DNA from 3 places in the Exiguobacterium sp. s143 genome. Region 2 is predicted to be linked to each of the others. Evidence: riboswitches for the same ligand, from Rfam matches in the RefSeq annotation. Region 2 holds a riboswitch; each other region holds the start of a gene.
The links. A riboswitch is a leader RNA that binds a small molecule or an ion and turns the genes downstream of it on or off. The one in region 2 is predicted to bind S-adenosylmethionine.
Positions count from the first base shown of each region.

Region 1: it holds a riboswitch for S-adenosylmethionine, as region 2 does, so the genes downstream of both, KNQ03_RS13790 (LLM class flavin-dependent oxidoreductase) here and metK (methionine adenosyltransferase) in region 2, are expected to answer to the same signal.
Region 3: it holds a riboswitch for S-adenosylmethionine, as region 2 does, so the genes downstream of both, KNQ03_RS06960 (methionine ABC transporter ATP-binding protein) here and metK (methionine adenosyltransferase) in region 2, are expected to answer to the same signal.

Region 1 is NZ_JACSMX010000004.1:165,208-171,478, forward strand. It holds gene KNQ03_RS13785 (ATP-grasp domain-containing protein) at 1-64, opposite strand, end outside; gene KNQ03_RS13790 (LLM class flavin-dependent oxidoreductase) at 61-1,119, opposite strand; SAM riboswitch class I at 1,194-1,296, opposite strand; gene KNQ03_RS13795 (DUF975 family protein) at 1,410-2,048, opposite strand; gene KNQ03_RS13800 (DUF2325 domain-containing protein) at 2,112-3,377, opposite strand; gene KNQ03_RS13805 (DUF817 domain-containing protein) at 3,468-4,253, opposite strand; gene KNQ03_RS13810 (YczE/YyaS/YitT family protein) at 4,358-5,071, shown strand; gene KNQ03_RS13815 (MarR family winged helix-turn-helix transcriptional regulator) at 5,226-5,681, shown strand; gene KNQ03_RS13820 (nitroreductase family protein) at 5,683-6,271, shown strand, end outside.
Region 2 is NZ_JACSMX010000001.1:1,060,192-1,066,462, forward strand. It holds gene KNQ03_RS05680 (serine aminopeptidase domain-containing protein) at 1-208, opposite strand, end outside; gene KNQ03_RS05685 (GNAT family N-acetyltransferase) at 287-775, opposite strand; gene metK (methionine adenosyltransferase) at 913-2,121, opposite strand; SAM riboswitch class I at 2,250-2,376, opposite strand; gene pckA (phosphoenolpyruvate carboxykinase (ATP)) at 2,611-4,179, shown strand; gene KNQ03_RS05700 (EAL and HDOD domain-containing protein) at 4,204-5,457, opposite strand; gene KNQ03_RS05705 (alpha/beta hydrolase family protein) at 5,632-6,271, opposite strand, start outside.
Region 3 is NZ_JACSMX010000001.1:1,311,029-1,317,299, reverse strand. It holds gene KNQ03_RS06970 (MetQ/NlpA family ABC transporter substrate-binding protein) at 1-752, opposite strand, end outside; gene KNQ03_RS06965 (methionine ABC transporter permease) at 780-1,445, opposite strand; gene KNQ03_RS06960 (methionine ABC transporter ATP-binding protein) at 1,435-2,448, opposite strand; SAM riboswitch class I at 2,533-2,638, opposite strand; gene KNQ03_RS06955 (aminotransferase class I/II-fold pyridoxal phosphate-dependent enzyme) at 2,701-3,888, opposite strand; gene KNQ03_RS06950 (alpha-glucosidase) at 4,037-5,647, shown strand; gene KNQ03_RS06945 (MBL fold metallo-hydrolase) at 5,912-6,271, opposite strand, start outside.

The DNA.
Region 1 (6,271 bases), on a different contig from region 2:
CGAGACGTTTGATGAGATGGTCCGTCCATTCTTGGTTTTCGTGGAGAATATGAATTTTTGTCATGATTGTTGACCTACCTTTCGTTTCGCTTCGACCAGTGGCATTACGTCACGAGCAAAGCGTTCCATTTCTTCAAGTTGTGGTGAGAATTGTAACAAAAGTAACGTGACACCGACGGCTTCGAACGCTAGAATCCGTTCAGCGATTTGTTCTGGTGTCCCGATTAAATTCGGACGTAGACCACGGTTCGAGACAGAATAATCGTTCCGCTCGACCTGTTGCTCCAGTTGCGATTTACTAATGAAATCCTGATAACCGGCATAACCGGCGCTGTCTTCCTTGACGTCCGTGATCCGTTGCCATTCAAGAAGTGCTTCTTCTTCCGTATCCCGACAAATGATGTAGGCAGCAAGACCGAAGCTTTCGAGCGGCTTTTGTCCCGTCGCTTCCCGGCGTACTTTCATGTCGTCGATTTTATGGGCTACTTCTTCAACAGTGCCCCCGTGCATGACATAAGCGTCACAGTGTTCGACGATCGTTCGCTTTCCAGCTTCACTCTCTCCACCAGCGTAGAGCTTGATGCCTGGACGCTGGACTGGCTTCGGATGGAGTTCTGCTTGCTCGATCGTGTAGTGATGACCGGAGAAGCTATACGGTGACGCATCTGCCCACAGTCCCTTCATGACCGTGACGAACTCTTCCGTCCGAGCATAGCGTTCATCGTGCGCTGTGAAGATACCGTTGTATTGTTTCGCTTCCTCTGCCCACCACGCTGAAACGACGTTGAGCGTAAAGCGTCCACCACTCAACTGATCGATGTTTGCCGCCATCTTCGCCGTCGTCGCTGGATTATGGAACCCGGGACGAACCGCTGTCATGATCTCAAGGCGTTCTGTCGTTGCAGCAATCGCTGCTGCCGTCGTCCATGCCTCAAGACTCGGTTCCTTAATGCCTTTGATATCATTCAAGTTCAATTCCGCAATCAACGTCGTCGAGAACCCGATTCGTTCTGCTGTTTGTGCGACTTGTTTCGCATAATCGAAGGTCGGTGGCATCTGTTCATCCTCGACGTTACGTAACCATCCCCCAAAAATCGGTAACCAAAAACCATACTCCACTCCATCGTCCCCCTTATCATAAAAAAACGCTCTTTTCGAAGTTCGAAAAGAGCGACGGTATCTTGTCCTGTCCGCTCTTATCTTCGGAAGGTATCCCTTCCTGGAAGTAGCACCTTCCGCCGTAGCGGGGTTGCTGAAGTGTCTTCGGGCCAGTCCCTCGACTTCTCTAGATAAGATGTGTTGCATTCATCGTACAAAATTCACTGAACTAAAGCAACCATTAAACCGTCTTTTCCAATCGGAATTATTTCACGCATAAAAAAATCCCGACGTCGTGTCGGGATTCGGTATTAATATGGTGCGACGAAATCTGATGTTGGCTCTGGCGCTTGTTCACCACGCACACGATCATAGAATTTTGCCATTGTGACGCTGAAGTATGGTCCAACCCATAAGACAGCAAGACCAAGTGTAACGATCACGAGTAATGCCCAACCAATGAATGATAGGAAGAGTAAGAATGCTTCCATTTTATGACCATCCATGAGTTGACGTGAACGTGTGATGGCCTCGAAGATACCGACCGATGGTTCATCTCGAAGGATGTAGAACGTCAACAGGTAAGAGAACGACTTGATGATCCCTGGAATGATCAAGAGTAATGTCCATAAGAATAAGAAGACCGCTTGCACAATCGAGACGCCGATGACTTTGCCGAAGATTTTATACGGCTCGAACAAATCAGCTACTTTGACTTCTTCATTGCGTGCGAACGACATCGCGACCCACGTCCAACCCGCTGCGATTGGGATCAATAAAATCGAAAGAATGATACTGACCGCACTCATCGCATTTAGATCTTCGTTAGGATCTGGTCCGATGAACGTCGGAACGCTCTGGATGATAGAAAACAGTACGAACATGAGGATGGCAAATCCCCAACGACCGCTGAGCGACTCCTTCGCTGCTTTTTTTAATTGAGATGACATGAGTAAGGTCCTCCTTGAAAAATAAGTTCTCACCTTACTTTACGGTCGAATTCTTCTAATGTTTCACTCTTTTTTCAATAATTTCCCGTCTCGTTGCTGGTTGAGCCAAGCACGCTCAAGTTGTCGTTCACACGCCGTGTATAACGATCGTCGACCGTCGAGCCGTTCCATCGCGAATGGAATACCATGCTTTTTCGCCTGCGCGATGACATGTGCACTCGCTGCATGAGAAACGCGACTCGTCACGACGACGATCGCGTCCGTCTTTTTGGCGAGACAGGCAATCTTTTTCGCGGACTGTGCGTCCCCTGCAAGATGAATCAATTCGATTCCCGTCGGCGCAAAGAACTCGCGATAGACAGCGGTCTGTTGTTCATTTCCGACGATGACGAGACGCATTCCTGTGAAGCGCGTGAAATCAAGTGGTGTCTTATCAACGAAATCCATCAATTGTCCAGGTACGGCTGTCGTCACGATCGGTTCAATCGTTCGCTCTTTTGGCATACGGACGCGACGCTGTGCTTTTTTAGCTTTCGGAACCGGTTGTCGTTTCATTTTTCGTGCATACCGATTTGACTTTTTCGTTGTCACAGACGTCTTCACTACCGGTTGCTCTACCTCTGATGGGCGGTTAGATGATGCGTTGACGATCGGCTCTTTATACGTGAATGGATGCTTCCAAGCAATCGTCAGTGTATCCTTCCGTTCCCGCCACATGACGAGATCGACGAGTTGACCTGCTTCTAGTCGCAAATAGCGCATGTCTTCTACCGGAACGACATAATAGAACGATCTGCCCGACTCATCTTGCAGTGGACCATTCACCGTTTCCTCAATGATTCCATGCGCCTTGACGATTGCTTGTTCAAACACGACACGTTCTGGATTCTCTCTCATTCGCTCCGTCGAGACGACGGCTTCGATACGGCATATCGTTTTTTGATCATCCTGACGATCGACACGGACACGGACTTCCATGCCGTGCTCGAGATTCCAATCGCGGACGTCTCGTTCAGAAATATGACTGCCCGACCATTCTAGTAAAGTACCACCTTTTAACCCCCGCTGAAACGTATAGGAATAACGTTGCTTGCGTACTGGCTCGCTCGGTACTTGCGGTGGCATGACGATAGTCTGTTTCTCTAACTCCATCACTTCATCGATGACCGGTGTTTCTTGAACGTCGCGCGGTGCATAATACGCTGACATTTTGACCCATTCATCGATTCCGTTCACTTCGTCGAGCCAGAGTTGCCAATCTTCATACTGCTCCACGACCGCTAATTTCATCTGTACCAATTCAGTTGCTCGTTCCAACACCTGTTGCATCATCCGTAACCACTTCCTTTGCGTTTTTTTCACTATAGCAACGAAAAAACGCGGAAGTAGTCCAAAAAAATAACCAGGTTATTTTTTTATTTAGGTACGTTGCTGAATTTCCACAGCCGGATCCTGACGCTTATATTTCGCGACGATGACGATCAAAACCGTGATGATCACAAGCAGGAACCAAGAAGACAATTTTCCAAGATCAACGACTACCCAGCCTCCTTCCTGATGCGGATAGACCCAGCCTTTAAAGAACGTTACGATGTTCTCCGCGATCCAAATGAAAAAGGCAATCAGTAAAAAGGATAGAACGAGCGGCATCCGGTAGATCGTCTGCTCGATCGTAAAATGAACCCATGACTTATAGAAAACGAGGACGACGAGGACCATCAATAGCCAGCGTGCATCGAAGATCCAGTGGTGGGTGAAGAAGTTGAGATAGACGAGACTGCCGACGCTGATCGCAAGCCAGGGGGGTGGAAATGCTATGAATCGTAAATGAAATCGCCGAAACGCCTGGCAGACATAACTCGCGACGCTTGCGTACATGAATCCTGCATACAATGGAACACCAGCCACTTTCGTCAAAGCTTCTTCCGGATAACTCCAAGACCCGACGTTCACTTTGAACAGTTCAAGTGCTAGACCGATGACGTGAAACAATAAGATCAGTTTGAATTCCTCCATCGTTTCATAACGTGTGACGAGTAAGACGATTTGGACGAGAATACACCATAGCAACAGGAGATCGTATCGTGCGATCGGTTCAGTAGGAAGATAACGTGAAAGAGCAAGCGCAGCGAAAATCATCACGGGAAAGACGCAACAGATGGCTTCTATATATGTAAAACGAATCAGGTGCCGGATCGCTTTCATTCGGTCATCTCCTTTTTCTTCAGTATACGTTTCTCTTTTGACCTTCCCCTCCTTCTTAAGATGGAAAAAACGGAAAATTTCGTCTTTCTTCTTCCACTTTCCTCATGATACAGTTAACGAATCAATTATTTTTAAGAAATGAGGTGCCAGACATGACGCGTCATCGCGCTTCCTGGTTGTTACGCGCTACGTTAAAGTGGGGACTCTTCCTGCTCGGTTTATTTTTACTCGCTCTTGGCTCATCAATGATGATCACGGCTGAACTCGGTGTCTCGACGTGGGATGTATTACATCTTGGTCTCCAAAAAAAGACGCCACTATCCGTCGGAACGATCATCTTACTTGTTGGTCTATTACTCGTTTTCGTTAAGTACGCATTAGACCGCGTCACACCGCAAATCGGAACGCTCGTCAACGCGATTTTCGTCGGTGTCTTCATGAATCTTGTTCTTGGTTCTCATCTCTTACCTTCTTTTGAGTCGATTTGGTTGAATACGCTCTGGCTGATTTTCGGTATCTTCATCATTGGGATGGGCGCTGGTCTGTATGTCGCTGTCGGATACGGGGCTGGTCCACGTGATGGGTTAACGCTGACACTTGCAGAGCGCTTCGGAACGTCAATTCGTCTGATGCGGACGATCATGGAAGTCACGGCATGCGGCATCGGTTGGTTGCTTGGGGGACCTGTTTTCTTCGGTACGATCCTCTCGATTTTCCTGATCGGACCGTTCCTGCAATTTTGGTTGTTCTATTTCCGCCGGATCATTGCAGCGATTGATGCAAAAGGACTTCCAGCGTCTGAACGCCAAATTAGCTAAGTCGCCTGACTCGATATCATTCCGCGTGAATGATATCTTTTTTTATGTCAGAAGCAGATAAGTTGCGTCATCAAAATAAACACGTTATATTCGTTTACATATCAATCTTTGACACGTCAAAGGTTTCTTCGAACGAAGGGAAGGATGTGATGGATTGAGTATTTCCTGCACCGAAAAAGGACGTTTGATCTATGCACTCGTCTCCGTCAATAAGACGATTGCTCAAAAATTCGATCTCTGTACGGATGGTTTTAGTCAGACGCGAATGGATCTACTTGCTCAACTACAAGTCGATCAAACGATCAGTCAAAAAGAATTGCAAAAACGCGTCAATGTCGATCATGCGGCGGTGACCCGTCACCTCAAACATCTGGAATCGACCGGGATGATTGCTCGTGAGCGTTCAGCCGCTGACAATCGGGTGATTCTTGTTTCCTTAACGGAACAAGGGGCGACGCGCATTGCACGATTACGCGAACAAAAAGATGAGTTCCTCGAGAACTTACTCGAAGGATTCTCCGCTGAAGAACAACGGACGCTAGCTGAGATGATTCAACGCATCGAAGCGAACGCCGACACATTACCTAAATTAAAAGAGGAGTCGATTTAATATGGCAACGCAAACAACAACAGACTTCATGGAAATCGTCAAAGGACGCCGTTCGATCCGTAACTACGATACAGACGTGAAGATCTCAAAAGAAGAAATGACACAAATTCTTGAAGAAGCAACACTCGCACCTTCTTCTGTCAACATGCAACCATGGCGTTTCCTCGTCATCGATAGCGAAGAAGGCAAAGCAACACTTGCACCACTCGCGAAATTCAACCAAGTCCAAGTCGAGACATCTTCTGCTGTCATCGCCGTCTTCGGTGACATGAACGCTGTTGATCAACTCGAGAACATCTACGATACAGCTGTCGCAAAAGGGCTCATGCCACAAGAAGTACGCGATCGCCAAGTACCAGCGATCCAAGGGATGTACAGCAGCGTATCAGCAAACGACTTGAAAGACAGCATCTTGATTGACTCGGGTCTCGTCTCGATGCAATTGATGCTCGTCGCTCGTGCACACGGTTATGATACAAACCCAATCGGTGGTTACGAGAAAGATCAAATCGCGGAAGCATTCGGTCTTGAAAAAGAGCGTTATGTACCGGTCATGTTGCTATCGATTGGTAAAGCGGTTGACGCAGGAT
Region 2 (6,271 bases):
CGATATGAATCGGTAGCTTGCGTTTCCCGGCTTCACGTAATGCTTCTTTTAACAGTTGACCATGCTCTTCAAACGAGATGCGACGTGGTGCGTCGACAAGTAATACTTCATACTCTCGTTCGAGTACCCGAATCAAGGCTTCACTCGGACGGGCACGCAGTTGTAACGGATAAACTAATACGATGATTCCTGTTGGTTGTTCAACCACAAACTCACCTCTTCACTTCATACTTCCTTTTTACGATACCTTATTTCAAACGCACACGAAACCGTCCCAAGACGGATTTCATGAGGCGACATGGCGAAGACGAATGACAGATTCTACTTGCCCAAAGACTTCTTCCGTCATCTCACTGAGTTCTTCAAAACCGAATGAGGTTAAGAACTGACGTGCTTTATAGTTACGTGCCTCCACGTATACTTCGAGTGGGACGGCTCCTTGTCGTTCGAGTTCACGGATCAGCCGTCGTCCGATTCCGTTTTGCTGATATTTCGGCAAGACGTACAGACGAATGATCTCCCACGTTCCCTCAACATCAACAGCATGAATGAAACCGACGATTTCCTCATCGATGATTCCGACATAAAAATACTCTCCCCGTGCTTCTTCCGCCGTCCGGATCGCACGAACGACTTCTTCTTGCGGATACGCCTCCTGCACGAAATGCGCTTTCGAACGTTCGGAATAGATTTCTGCATACGTATCCAACCAAGATGTGACGGCAATGTCATGAATACGTCCTGCATCAGCTGGAATAGCTTCGCGTATTTCCATAATCGGAACCCCCCTTTGTATTCATACGAATCGACTCATGTACTTTTACCCTCTTCTAGAAAAAACATTCGTTTCCTGCAAAGTTCCACGGAAACAAAAAAGTCCGAAAACCCGCGTAGGGTTTTCGGACTTTTTGATTATGCGAAACGTTTTGCTTGTTCTTCAAGAACTGCTGCTTTATCTGTTTGCTCCCATGGAAGCTCAACATCTGTACGACCGAAGTGACCGTATGCAGCTGTTTGACGATAGATCGGACGACGGAGATCAAGCATGTTGATGATTCCAGCCGGACGAAGATCGAAGTTTTCAGCAACCAATTCGACGAGTTGCGCTTCAGGAAGTTTTCCTGTACCGAATGTATCAACCGCGATTGATACTGGGTGCGCGACACCGATTGCGTACGCGAGTTGAACTTCTGCTTTGTCTGCAAGACCTGCAGCAACGAGGTTCTTCGCGACGTAACGTGCTGCGTATGCAGCTGAACGGTCGACTTTTGTTGGATCTTTACCTGAGAATGCTCCACCGCCGTGGCGTGCGTATCCACCATACGTATCAACGATGATCTTACGACCAGTTAATCCAGCATCTCCTTGTGGTCCGCCAATGACGAAACGACCAGTTGGGTTGATGAAGAATTTCGTTGCTGCGTCGATGTATTCAGCCGGGATAACCGGTGTGATGACGTGTTCTTTCAAGTCAGCTTGGATTTGCTCAAGCGTGACTTCTTCTGCATGTTGTGTCGAGATGACGATCGTATCGACACGAACTGGCTCGTTGTTCTCGTTGTATTCGACCGTGACTTGTGTTTTTCCGTCTGGACGAAGGTAGTCGAGTTGACCGTTTTTACGCACTTCTGCCAAACGGCGTGCGAGACGGTGTGAGAGCGAGATTGGAAGTGGCATGAGTTCTGGTGTTTCTTTCGTTGCATAACCGAACATGAGACCTTGGTCTCCTGCACCGATTGCATCGATTTCTGCATCAGACATGCTACCTTCACGTGCTTCAAGCGCTTGGTCGACACCAAGAGCGATGTCTGCTGATTGCTCATCGATTGATGTCAATACAGCACACGTGTCAGCGTCGAAACCGTATTTCGCGCGTGTATAACCGATTTCACGAATCGTTTCACGAACGACTTTTGGAATGTCGACGTAAGTCGATGTCGTGATCTCACCTGCAACGAGAACGAGACCTGTTGTAACAGAAGTTTCTGCCGCAACACGCGCGTTTGGATCCGCCGCGAGGATTGCATCAAGAATTGAATCCGAAATTTGGTCACAGATTTTATCTGGATGACCTTCAGTGACTGACTCCGACGTGAATAGTCGGCGATTAAGGTTTGTCATGTATGACCCTCCCAAAAAAGAATTTGACGGTGTACTCATTTCCCCTAGTTGAGTGGGACGGTAAAATGAAAAAAACCTTTCCAAGTCCAAAAAATGGTCAGGGAAAGGTTGTGCGTTCTTCCTTTACCCTCTTATCGTTCGAAGTGTTTACTTCGCTTCAGGAGAGCACCTTTTCCCTCATTAATATGTGAATTAATGTAGGACGGTTGCCGGGTTTCTTCGGGCCTTGTTCCCTCCACCTGCTCAGAATAAGAGTATCCGTTACGAATTACATGATATAAAGTTGTACCTACTCTGTCAAGCAAGGTTTCAAATTCTAGTCGAAACTTTTTGAAAGAGATGTTAAACTGTTAATGCTGAAAGCGTTTCCAGATAAATAGAAATCAGCACCAGAAAATGATTGCTCTCTCTTTAGTATGTCATATATAATAAATGTGTCATACTAAATACAGTGAGCCAAAACCAACGTAGGGGAAAGGTGGGGTCAGGATGCCGATGACGGTCCTGAATATCGAAGAACTACTCAAGAAAGAGCATGTGTTCAAACAACTATCTGTTGCTGAACTTGTCGAACATGCGATTCGAAACGAAGAAGGTGTCCTTGCTGAGAACGGCGCATTATCTGTAGAAACGGGGAAATTTACAGGTCGTTCACCAAAAGATAAGTTCATCGTCCGTGATTCTTCCTGCGAGTCTCACATTGATTGGGGTCATGTCAACCAACCAATGGATGGAGACAAATTTGAACAATTGTTGCAAAAGGTTCTTCGTTACATGAACGAAGCCGATCAGCTCTACTACACAGAAGCTGCTGCTGGAGCAGATACGCACTTCACCCTTCCGGTCCGTGTGCTCACACAATACGCTTGGCATAACCTGTTTGCCAAACAACTTTTTTTACGCGAGTATCCTGAAGTGGCTGCCTTCGAACCGTTCACGGTCGTCTATGCGCCACATTTCAAAGCAGATCCTGCCGTTGACGGAACGAACTCTGAGACGTTCATCGCGATGTCGTTCGAACACCGGATCGTCTTGATCGGTGGAACGGAATACGCGGGAGAAATCAAAAAATCAATCTTTTCCGTCATGAACTATCTCTTGCCACAAGAAAATGTCCTTTCGATGCACTGCTCGGCAAACGTCGGACACGAAGGCGACGTCGCCTTGTTCTTCGGTCTATCCGGTACTGGTAAGACCACCCTCTCAGCAGACGATAGCCGTCAATTGATCGGCGACGATGAGCATGGTTGGTCGCACGACGGTGTCTTCAACATCGAAGGTGGATGTTATGCAAAGACCGTTAACTTATCACGCGAAAAAGAACCGCAAATCTTTGACGCGATCCGTTTCGGAACCGTCCTTGAAAACGTCGTGCTCGACGAAGCCCGTCACCCTGATTACGATGACACATCGTTGACGGAAAATACGCGTGCTGCTTATCCGATCACTGCAATCGATAATATCGCTGTTCCGTCACGTGCTGGTCACCCGAAGACGATCGTCTTCTTGACGGCTGATGCGTACGGTGTCTTGCCTCCGATCAGTAAATTGACGAAAGAACAAGCGATGTATCACTTCCTATCAGGATATACATCAAAACTCGCTGGAACAGAACGTGGGGTCACGGAACCGGAAGCAACGTTCTCAACATGCTTCGGTTCACCATTCCTTCCACTGATGCCTGAAAAATATGCGACGATGCTGGGCGAATTGATTGATCGTCATGGTGTCACTGTTTATCTCGTCAACACAGGCTGGACAGGTGGTGCTTACGGAACAGGTAGCCGCATGAAGCTATCCTATACACGGACGATGGTCAACGCTGCCGTCAACGGTACACTCGCAACGATTCCAACAGAAGAGCACCCGATTTTCGGACTTCATATGCCACTGGAAGTTCCAGGTGTTCCAAGCGAGTTACTCAATCCAGTACGCGTCTGGTCGAATCCGGACGAATACGACACACAAGCGCGGTCGCTTGCTGAGAAATTCCAACATAATTTCCTTCGCTTCGAAAGTGCGACGGATGCGATCAAGTCAGCTGGTCCACGCCTATAAAAAAAGAGCCTTCGGGCTCTTTTTTTATAGGATAGAATCCGTTCTTTCTTGAAGATGTGTTTCTTTTTGTTTAAGCCATTCCTGACTTTCTGCTAGTAGCGCATAGGCTCGTGGAAGTGAGACACCTAAACGTTGACTGAGTAGTTCGAACTGATCAAAATCACAGCGATCTGCACTGATCACAAGCACTAAACAATCCCGGAATGGATGATCTTTTCCTTGTAGGACAACCTTCAAGGAATCTTCGATTGGTAATTGACCAATGATGTCGTCGATATCCACAGACAATAACGCATCAATATGTGACAGCAATCCGATCATGTAGGCACTCTCTGACTTCAACGTGCGTGTTTCTTTTGCAAATAGCTCGCAAAGCTTAGCACAATGTAAAGAAGACCGGAGTAACTCATTTGACCATTCGTAAGGACTAGCAAGCTTCATCTCACGCAAGACGATTAACGAAATCCAGCTTTTGAGTTGCGAGAAGCCAAGTAGTGAAATGGCTTGACGAACAGAGCTGACTGTATTTCGTAATCCCATTCCTGGAGAATTGATCAGTTGCAGTACTTGAATGCTGATATACGGATTTGCTTCAATCTCATCAATGACTTCATCGTATTTTTCATCCGTATCGAGCCATTTTAGCATCTTCAGCAATACCGGCAATTGAGGAGGGACAGCTTTTCCCTTCATCAACATCGGCTTAGCATAAAAATAGCCTTGGAACCAGTCATATCCCATTTCAAGACAACGTGTGTGATCTTCATGTGTCTCGACTCGTTCGGCAAGCATCTTGATATGGGGATAATTACGCCGGACGATATGCAGGATCGCACTTTGCTCGCGAGGAGAAATCGCCTCGATGTCGATTTTAATTAAATCAATTAGCGCGAATAATTCTGTTCCATGTTGACGAAGTAAATCGGTCACAAAATCATCGAGTGCTAGTGTAAAACCTGCTTCTTTCCAACTGTGCAACACAGATAACATCTCTGTATCGATATCAACAGTTTCTAAAATTTCGATAACGAACCGTTTTGGATCTAAATAGTGAATCAGATCACTTTTCAAGAGATCCGCTGTAAAGTTGACGAAAAGTTTTTTACCTTCAGCGACATGCTCTACACCCATATGAACGAGTGTATTCGTTAAAACATCCATTGTCGCTAGATCACCGTCGAATACATTCATTTGTTTGACGGAACGATACAGCAACTCGAATGCATCAACTGCTCCGATTCGGTCAACGATGGGTTGACGTGCTAGTAAGATATCCATCGTCCTCCATCCCCCTCTACATTACTCATATGGTTCTAATTATATCAAAATTTATTTTTCAGGAAGTTTATTGTTTTTTACAACGAATCAATATTCTTTTTTTCCCATTATGTATGTAAGTTCAATTCTTCAGATGACAAAAAAACCGATACGACATTCATCGTACCGGCTAAATCATCGATTATAGATACCAGTCTCAAACCAATTCAACACATTCCGCGTCACACGCAACTTGTCATGAATCGGAAATTGATGGGCATAGGCATAAGTCTGAAGCGTCGTATGCTCAGGATGACGTGCAGCATAAGCGGTTGCGTGTCGTAAACGAACGTTCTCATCGTATGCACCGTGAATCAATAATACTTCACCTTGAGGTTCGACATGGAGCGGCGAGCGAACCGCGTATTCATCAGGAACCGTGTCTGGTGTACCTCCCGTGTATCGCCGCAGCATCTTTTGCATCGTCTTCTGCTCTTCGTACGTCCACGTCAACTCCGTCACCCCTGCCCAGGACACCGTTCGGGCGACTGGACGGTGATGCGCAAGGAGCAACGCCATCTGTCCACCACGTGAAAATCCAAATGCGTGAACATGTGAGACACGTTGCTGCAACCAGTCAAAGGCACTGCAGGCGTCTTCGATATCGTGATGTCCGAAGTCTTCTTTTCCCGTACCGCCTAGATTCCCGCGATAGAAGGGGGCCATGACAAAAAAGCCAGCCTGTGCGAACGCGAGCAGTCGTGTCGGTCGGACCATTCCGATCGAACGCGTTCCACCACGCAAGTAGAGAATTCCCTGACCGTTTGCAACTTGT
Region 3 (6,271 bases), 250 kb from region 2:
TCCGATTCGACGGCTGCTTTTAAGTCTTTTGCGACTTGCTTGTCCGCATCTTTCGTTTGGACAGCGACGAGGTTACGGTATTGTTCGTCCATCGTCTCAAGCGCTAACGCATCAAGTAAGTCGAATTTCGCAGCAAGTGCGAAGTTCCCTGGAACGGCTGAAATGTCGACACTTTCGACGGCGCGTGGCAATTGAGCCGCCTCGAGTGGTTTAATGACGAGTTTCTTCGGATTCTTGACGATATCCTTCTCTGAAACAGTTAGTGGATCGACATCCGGCTTCAGTTCAATCCAGCCTTGTTCCGCAAGTAAGTTCAGTGCCCGTGCTTGGTTCGTCGGATCATTCGGCGTCGCGACTTCAGCACCTGTCTTGACGTCGTCAAGTGTCTTCGCTGTCTTGCTGTATAGTCCCATCGGTGCTGTCGGAACCGTGATGAGTCCTTTTAAATCGAGGTTCTTTTCTTTAGAGAACGTCTTGAGATAGATCGAGTGTTGGAACAAGTTGGCGTCGATGTTCCCGCTACCGAGGGCGATGTTCGGTTGGATGTAATCGCTGAACTCGACGATTTCGACTTTATAGCCTTTCTTTTCGAGTTGCGGCTGGATCGCTTGTTTGACCATGTCGCTATACGGACCGCTCGTCGCACCAATCTTGATCGTCTTGTCTTTTTCGTCAGCACTGCTGTCTCCACATCCCGCGAGAACTCCTGCACCGAGTAAGGCTGTTGCTAAAAAGGCATATCGTTTTTTCATGATTCCACTCTCCCTTTGTATGTATGATTAGCGTTTATCTGTTTTTCGCGCCAGTTGATTGCCAAGTGCTTGAATACTTTGAACGATGACGATGAGCACGACGATCGTCACGATCATAATGAGATTATCGTAGCGATAGTAACCGAAACGGATCGCGAGGTCACCAACACCTCCACCGCCGACGATACCAGCCATCGCTGAGAAGCCTATCAAGCTGATCGTCGTTAATGTGATGCCCTGAATGATGCCAGGGAGTGCTTCCGGTAAGAGGACACTGACGATGATCCGTAATGGTTTCGCCCCACATGCTTCCGCTGCTTCGATTAGACCAGGCGGAATTTCGCGCAGTGACGTCTCAACGAGTCGCGCGAGAAACGGAATCGCTGCGACACTGAGACTGACGGATGCTGCCGTCGGACCAATCGTATTGTCGAGTAAGAACTTCGTTAACGGAATGAGGGCAACAAGCAAGATGATGAACGGTAGCGACCGGACGATGTTGACGACGAAGTCAAGGACACGGCGGACGGCAAGGTTTTGAAAAAATAATCCCCGGTCGGTGACGAACAAGAGAATCCCGAGCGGAATCCCGACGACCAATGCAAAGGCAAGTGAAATTCCTACCATCCACGCCGTCTCGCCGAGTGCCTTCAAGAGCTCAGGTAACATCGTTTGAATACGATCAAGCCACATCCTGAATCACCTCGAGTGCATGAAGTTCCGTCGCGAGCCAGTCGAGGGCAGGAGCGATTTGGTCGGATGATCCCGTCAAGCTGACAATCAGGACACCGAAGGCGACGTCTTGAATGTAGTCGACCTTGCCGTGCAAGATGCTGACTGAGATATCGTAACGGCGGATTGCTTCTGATAACGTACTCTCACCGGTCTTCTCGCCCGTGAACTGCAAGCGGATGATCTTGCCTGGAGTTGCCTGTAAGATGCGTTCCGGCAATTCGATTTGTAGTGCCGTATCGACGTAATGTTGCGTCACTGGATGCTTGGCTTGACTGAACAGGTCATAGGTTGAGGCGACTTCAACGACTTCACCTTGCGACATGACCGCGACGCGATGGCAAATCTGTTTGACGACATCAATCTCATGCGTGATGAGGACGATCGTCAATCCGAGTCGTTCATTCAAATCCTTCAGCAGTTCAAGGATCTGTAGTGTCGTAACGGGGTCAAGAGCTGATGTCGCTTCGTCACATAACAAGACGGTCGGATCGTTCGCGAGTGCCCGGGCAATCCCGACGCGCTGTTTCTGCCCACCGCTTAATTGGCTCGGGAAGTTCGTCTCAAATCCTTCAAGTCCGACGAGCGAGACGAGTTCGCGAATTCGCTCCGGGAAGTCTGCTCGTTTGACTCCAGCAGCCTTGAGCGCAAAAGCGATGTTATCCGCGACGTTGCGCGACTGGATCAATTGGAAATGCTGAAAGATCATTCCTGTCCGTAAGCGAAGTTGACGCAAATCTGCTTTTGACATTCCGCCAAGCGAGACACCGTCGACCTTGACGGTTCCCTGTGTCGGATGCTCGAGTCCGTTGATTAGGCGAAGTAACGTACTCTTACCGGCACCGGACTCACCGATGATCCCGAAGATTTCTCCTTTTTGGATCGTCAAATCGACATCCCGTAATGCAAAAATCGGGGTCCGATCTCGAACGAACCGTTTTGTAATGTGTTTGAATTCAATCATCCGCTCATCTCCTCATACAAAAAAAGTCGCTTTTTCCTAGTAGCGGAGCAACCAGAAAAAAGCGACGAAAGTGTAAGATTTCGTAACTTATCTCTCAGAATGAAAATCATTCTGTAGGATGTGGCACCGTTCCTTACAGGTGGTTGCCGGACGTCGTTGGGCCTAATCCCTCGGTCGCTCTCGATAAGTAGTTATGCTGTTGGGATTTACTTTAACGGAAATGATTCCCATCTGTCAAATGTTTTTTCAGAATTATTCCGCAACAGGTGTCCGGAACAGGTTGAGCGTTCCGATTCGATCGACGGCTTCTTCGAGACGTTCGACGTCAGCAATCAAGCTAATCCGGACGTAGCCTTCACCGTATTCGCCGAAGAATGATCCAGGGGTCACGGCGACGTGTGCTTCGTCAAGCAGGTGATCGGTGAAGCTTTGGGACGTGTAACCTTCTGGAACAGGAAGCCAGACGAAGAAGGAACCGCCCGGGCGTGGTCCACTCCAACCAATCGCATCGAGTTTTGCGAACAACGCATCGCGTCGCGTTTCATACAAGCTACTTAACTCGCGGACGCACGTTTGGTCACTCGTGAGGGCAACGGTCGCCGCATGCTGAATCGGTGTGAAGGCACTGACGTAGAGATGTTCTTGGTATGTTTCGATGCTTGAGATGACGGACGGATTTCCGATCGCGAAGGCAATCCGGAAGCCGGACATGTTGAAGCGTTTTGAGAGTGAGAATAGCTCGATCCCGACGTCTTTTGCCCCTTCCGTCTGCAGGAAGCTTCGCGTCGGACCATCGAAACTGATGCCGCCGTATGCTAAGTCATGGACGACACAGATATCATGGGCATCGGCGAAAGCGACTGTCTGTTCGAAGGCTTCTGCCGTCGCGGTCGCACCCGTCGGATTACTCGGGTAGTTGAGGAACAACATCCGGGCACGCTCGACGTCCGTCGTATCAAGTAAGTCGTAATCCGGTAAGAAGTTATTTTTCTCAAGTAACGGAAGCGTAATCGGGAATGCGCCAGCAAGTGCTGCGCCAGACAGGTAATCCGGGTATCCTGGATCCGGAACGATGACACCTTCTCCAGGGTTGACGATCGTCTGCGGTAAGGCGACGATGCCGGCTTTACTGCCGAGGAGAATTGCGACTTCCGTTGCCGGATCGATTGTGACACCGAACTCAGTCGCATAAAAGCGCGCGACGGCTTGCTTTAGAAAATCATGTCCACGAAACGGTGGATATTGAAGGTTCGTTGGCTCGTCGATGGCTTGTTTTAAGGCATCGAGAATATGTACAGGCGTCGTCTGGTCGGGTGTTCCTTGACCAAGTGTGATGACATCGTGTCCGGCAGCTTTCACAGCACCGATTCGGTTCGCGAGTTCAGCGAAGACAGGAGCAGGAAGCCGATCAATGGCGATGGATGGAGCGAAATGTTTCATGGATGAATGCCTCCTTCGTGGTATTGTCGTCAAGGATAACGAATATTCAGTCAAAAGAAAAGAACTTTTTCGAAATTCAAAAAAATTGTCGGATAAACAGGTACAGATAAGTGGAGCGGGAATAAAGAGTAGGGAGAGGAGTGGGAAGATGAAGCGAGCTAACTGGAAAGAGGCAGTCGTCTATCAAGTCTACTGGCGTAGCTTTAAAGATTCGAACGGGGATGGGATCGGTGATTTACGAGGTGTCATCGATAAGCTTGATTACATCGCTTCACTTGGTGTCGATGTCGTGTGGTTGAATCCGTGTTATCGTTCCCCGGACGTCGATAACGGCTATGATATTGCCGATTATTACGAGATCATGGAAAAAGCGGGAACGATGGGAGATCTCCAGGAGTTGATCACGACCGCTCATGCCCGTGGATTAAAGGTCATTCTCGATTTAGTCGTGAACCACACGAGTAACCAGCATGACTGGTTCCGTCAGTCGCGAGAGCGGATTAACGATAAGGATGACTGGTACATCTGGAAAGACGGCACGAAAGAGACGCCTCCGAACAACTGGCGCTCGTACTTTGCGCCAAGCCCGTGGACGTGGAGTGAAGAACGCGGGCAGTATTATTTTCATTCCTTCGCCAAAGAACAGCCCGACTTAAACTGGGAGCACCCAGCTGTGAGGCAAGCGATCTACGATATGATGAACTGGTGGATCGCTCAAGGGATCGACGGCTTCCGGATGGATGTCATCAACTTGATCAAAAAACGGTCGTTTGAAGATGTCGCCAATCCGTTTGATCTCTCGTACCTTGGAAATCAGCCCGGCGTGCATGACTTTTTGCAGGAGATGCATGCGAATGTTCTTGCTGGTAAAGACTTGTTTACAGTCGGTGAGATTCCGTTCGTCGGTCCAGAAGACGGGCTGTTATATGTCAGTGAGGACCGAGAAGAACTCCGGACGCTGTTTCACTTCGAGATCGCGGATGACATGGAGGCGATGGATCTCTTACGATTCAAGGAGATTCAAAAACGCTGGTACGACGTCTTATATCCATTAGGTGTCAATTCACAGTTCCTCAACAACCATGATCATACACGACAAGTGACGCGCTTCGGCAGTGAACGATACCGCGTTGAGAGTGCGAAACTACTTGGTTTGATGTTGCATACGTTACCGGGCATTCCATACGTGTATCAAGGAGAAGAGATCGGGATGACGGGGATTCGCTTCTCGGATCCGTCGCTCTATCAAGACGTCGCCTTTCGAAATCGATACGCGGAGCGCGTCGCTGGTGGAGAGGATCCAGAGGTCGTACTCTCGTCGATGCAGTTACTTGCCCGTGATAACTCCCGCACACCGATGCAGTGGGACGGTACACATGCAGCTGGCTTTACGAGTGGGAAACCATGGTTAGCCGTCAACCCGAATTATACGGACATCAATGTCGCGCAGGCAGAAGCCGATCCATCGTCCGTGCTTGCTTTTTACAAGTCGCTGATTCAGATGCGAAAGCAACATCCGATCATGGTTTACGGCACGTACCGAGACTTGGCACTCCATGATCCGTATCTCTATATTTATGAACGGGAACTAGAGGGAGAGGTCTGGCGGATCGTCCTCAACGTACATGATGAACCGATGCAGACCGCCCTCATTTTACCGCATGAAAAATTGTTCGTATCAAACTATCCGGATAGCCCGGATATCTTGCGTCCCTATGAAGCACGCGTCTATCGTTATTCTGTTGCAGAACAGAATTGAACCACTGGACGAAAAAATGGGGTTAACTCAAAAAAAGAATGACGCGTCTTTTCACGCCCTTTCCTCAGGCGAGACACAAGCCCCGTTTTCCTGCTTCATTCAAGCAGGAAAACGGGGCTTGTTTGTCTCTGAAGCGCATAAATGCGCTTATTCCTGTAGGAATGGCGTGCGACGCGTCATTCTTTTTGTTATGAGATAAGGGTGGCAGAATGAAAATCTGCCACCCTTATCTTTGGAAAGACTGACTTATGATACAGTCCCGTTTTAAGTGTGTGATTTGAATGGAGATGATTTTTTCGTCTGTAAGACCTGAGAGAATCGATCGACAGCTTGGCGCATCTCGTAACTCGGTCCGAGAATGAGGGGACCGTGTCCGACGGCAAGAATATCTGGAGATAGTTCCGTCAGTTGATCAGCCGAACGAAGGGCGACGTCCGGATCCCATGTTGCGAGTGCGGGGAACGGGAATTGCCAACGGACATCACCGGAGACGGCAAGTCCCCCTTGTGTCTGAAAAGCATCCCCGGCGATCAACGTCCGGCTTCCTTCATGCCAAAGCGAGATCGAACCAGGTGTATGACCGGGTGAGGCGATGACACTGAGACTTCCGACTTGTTGACCACT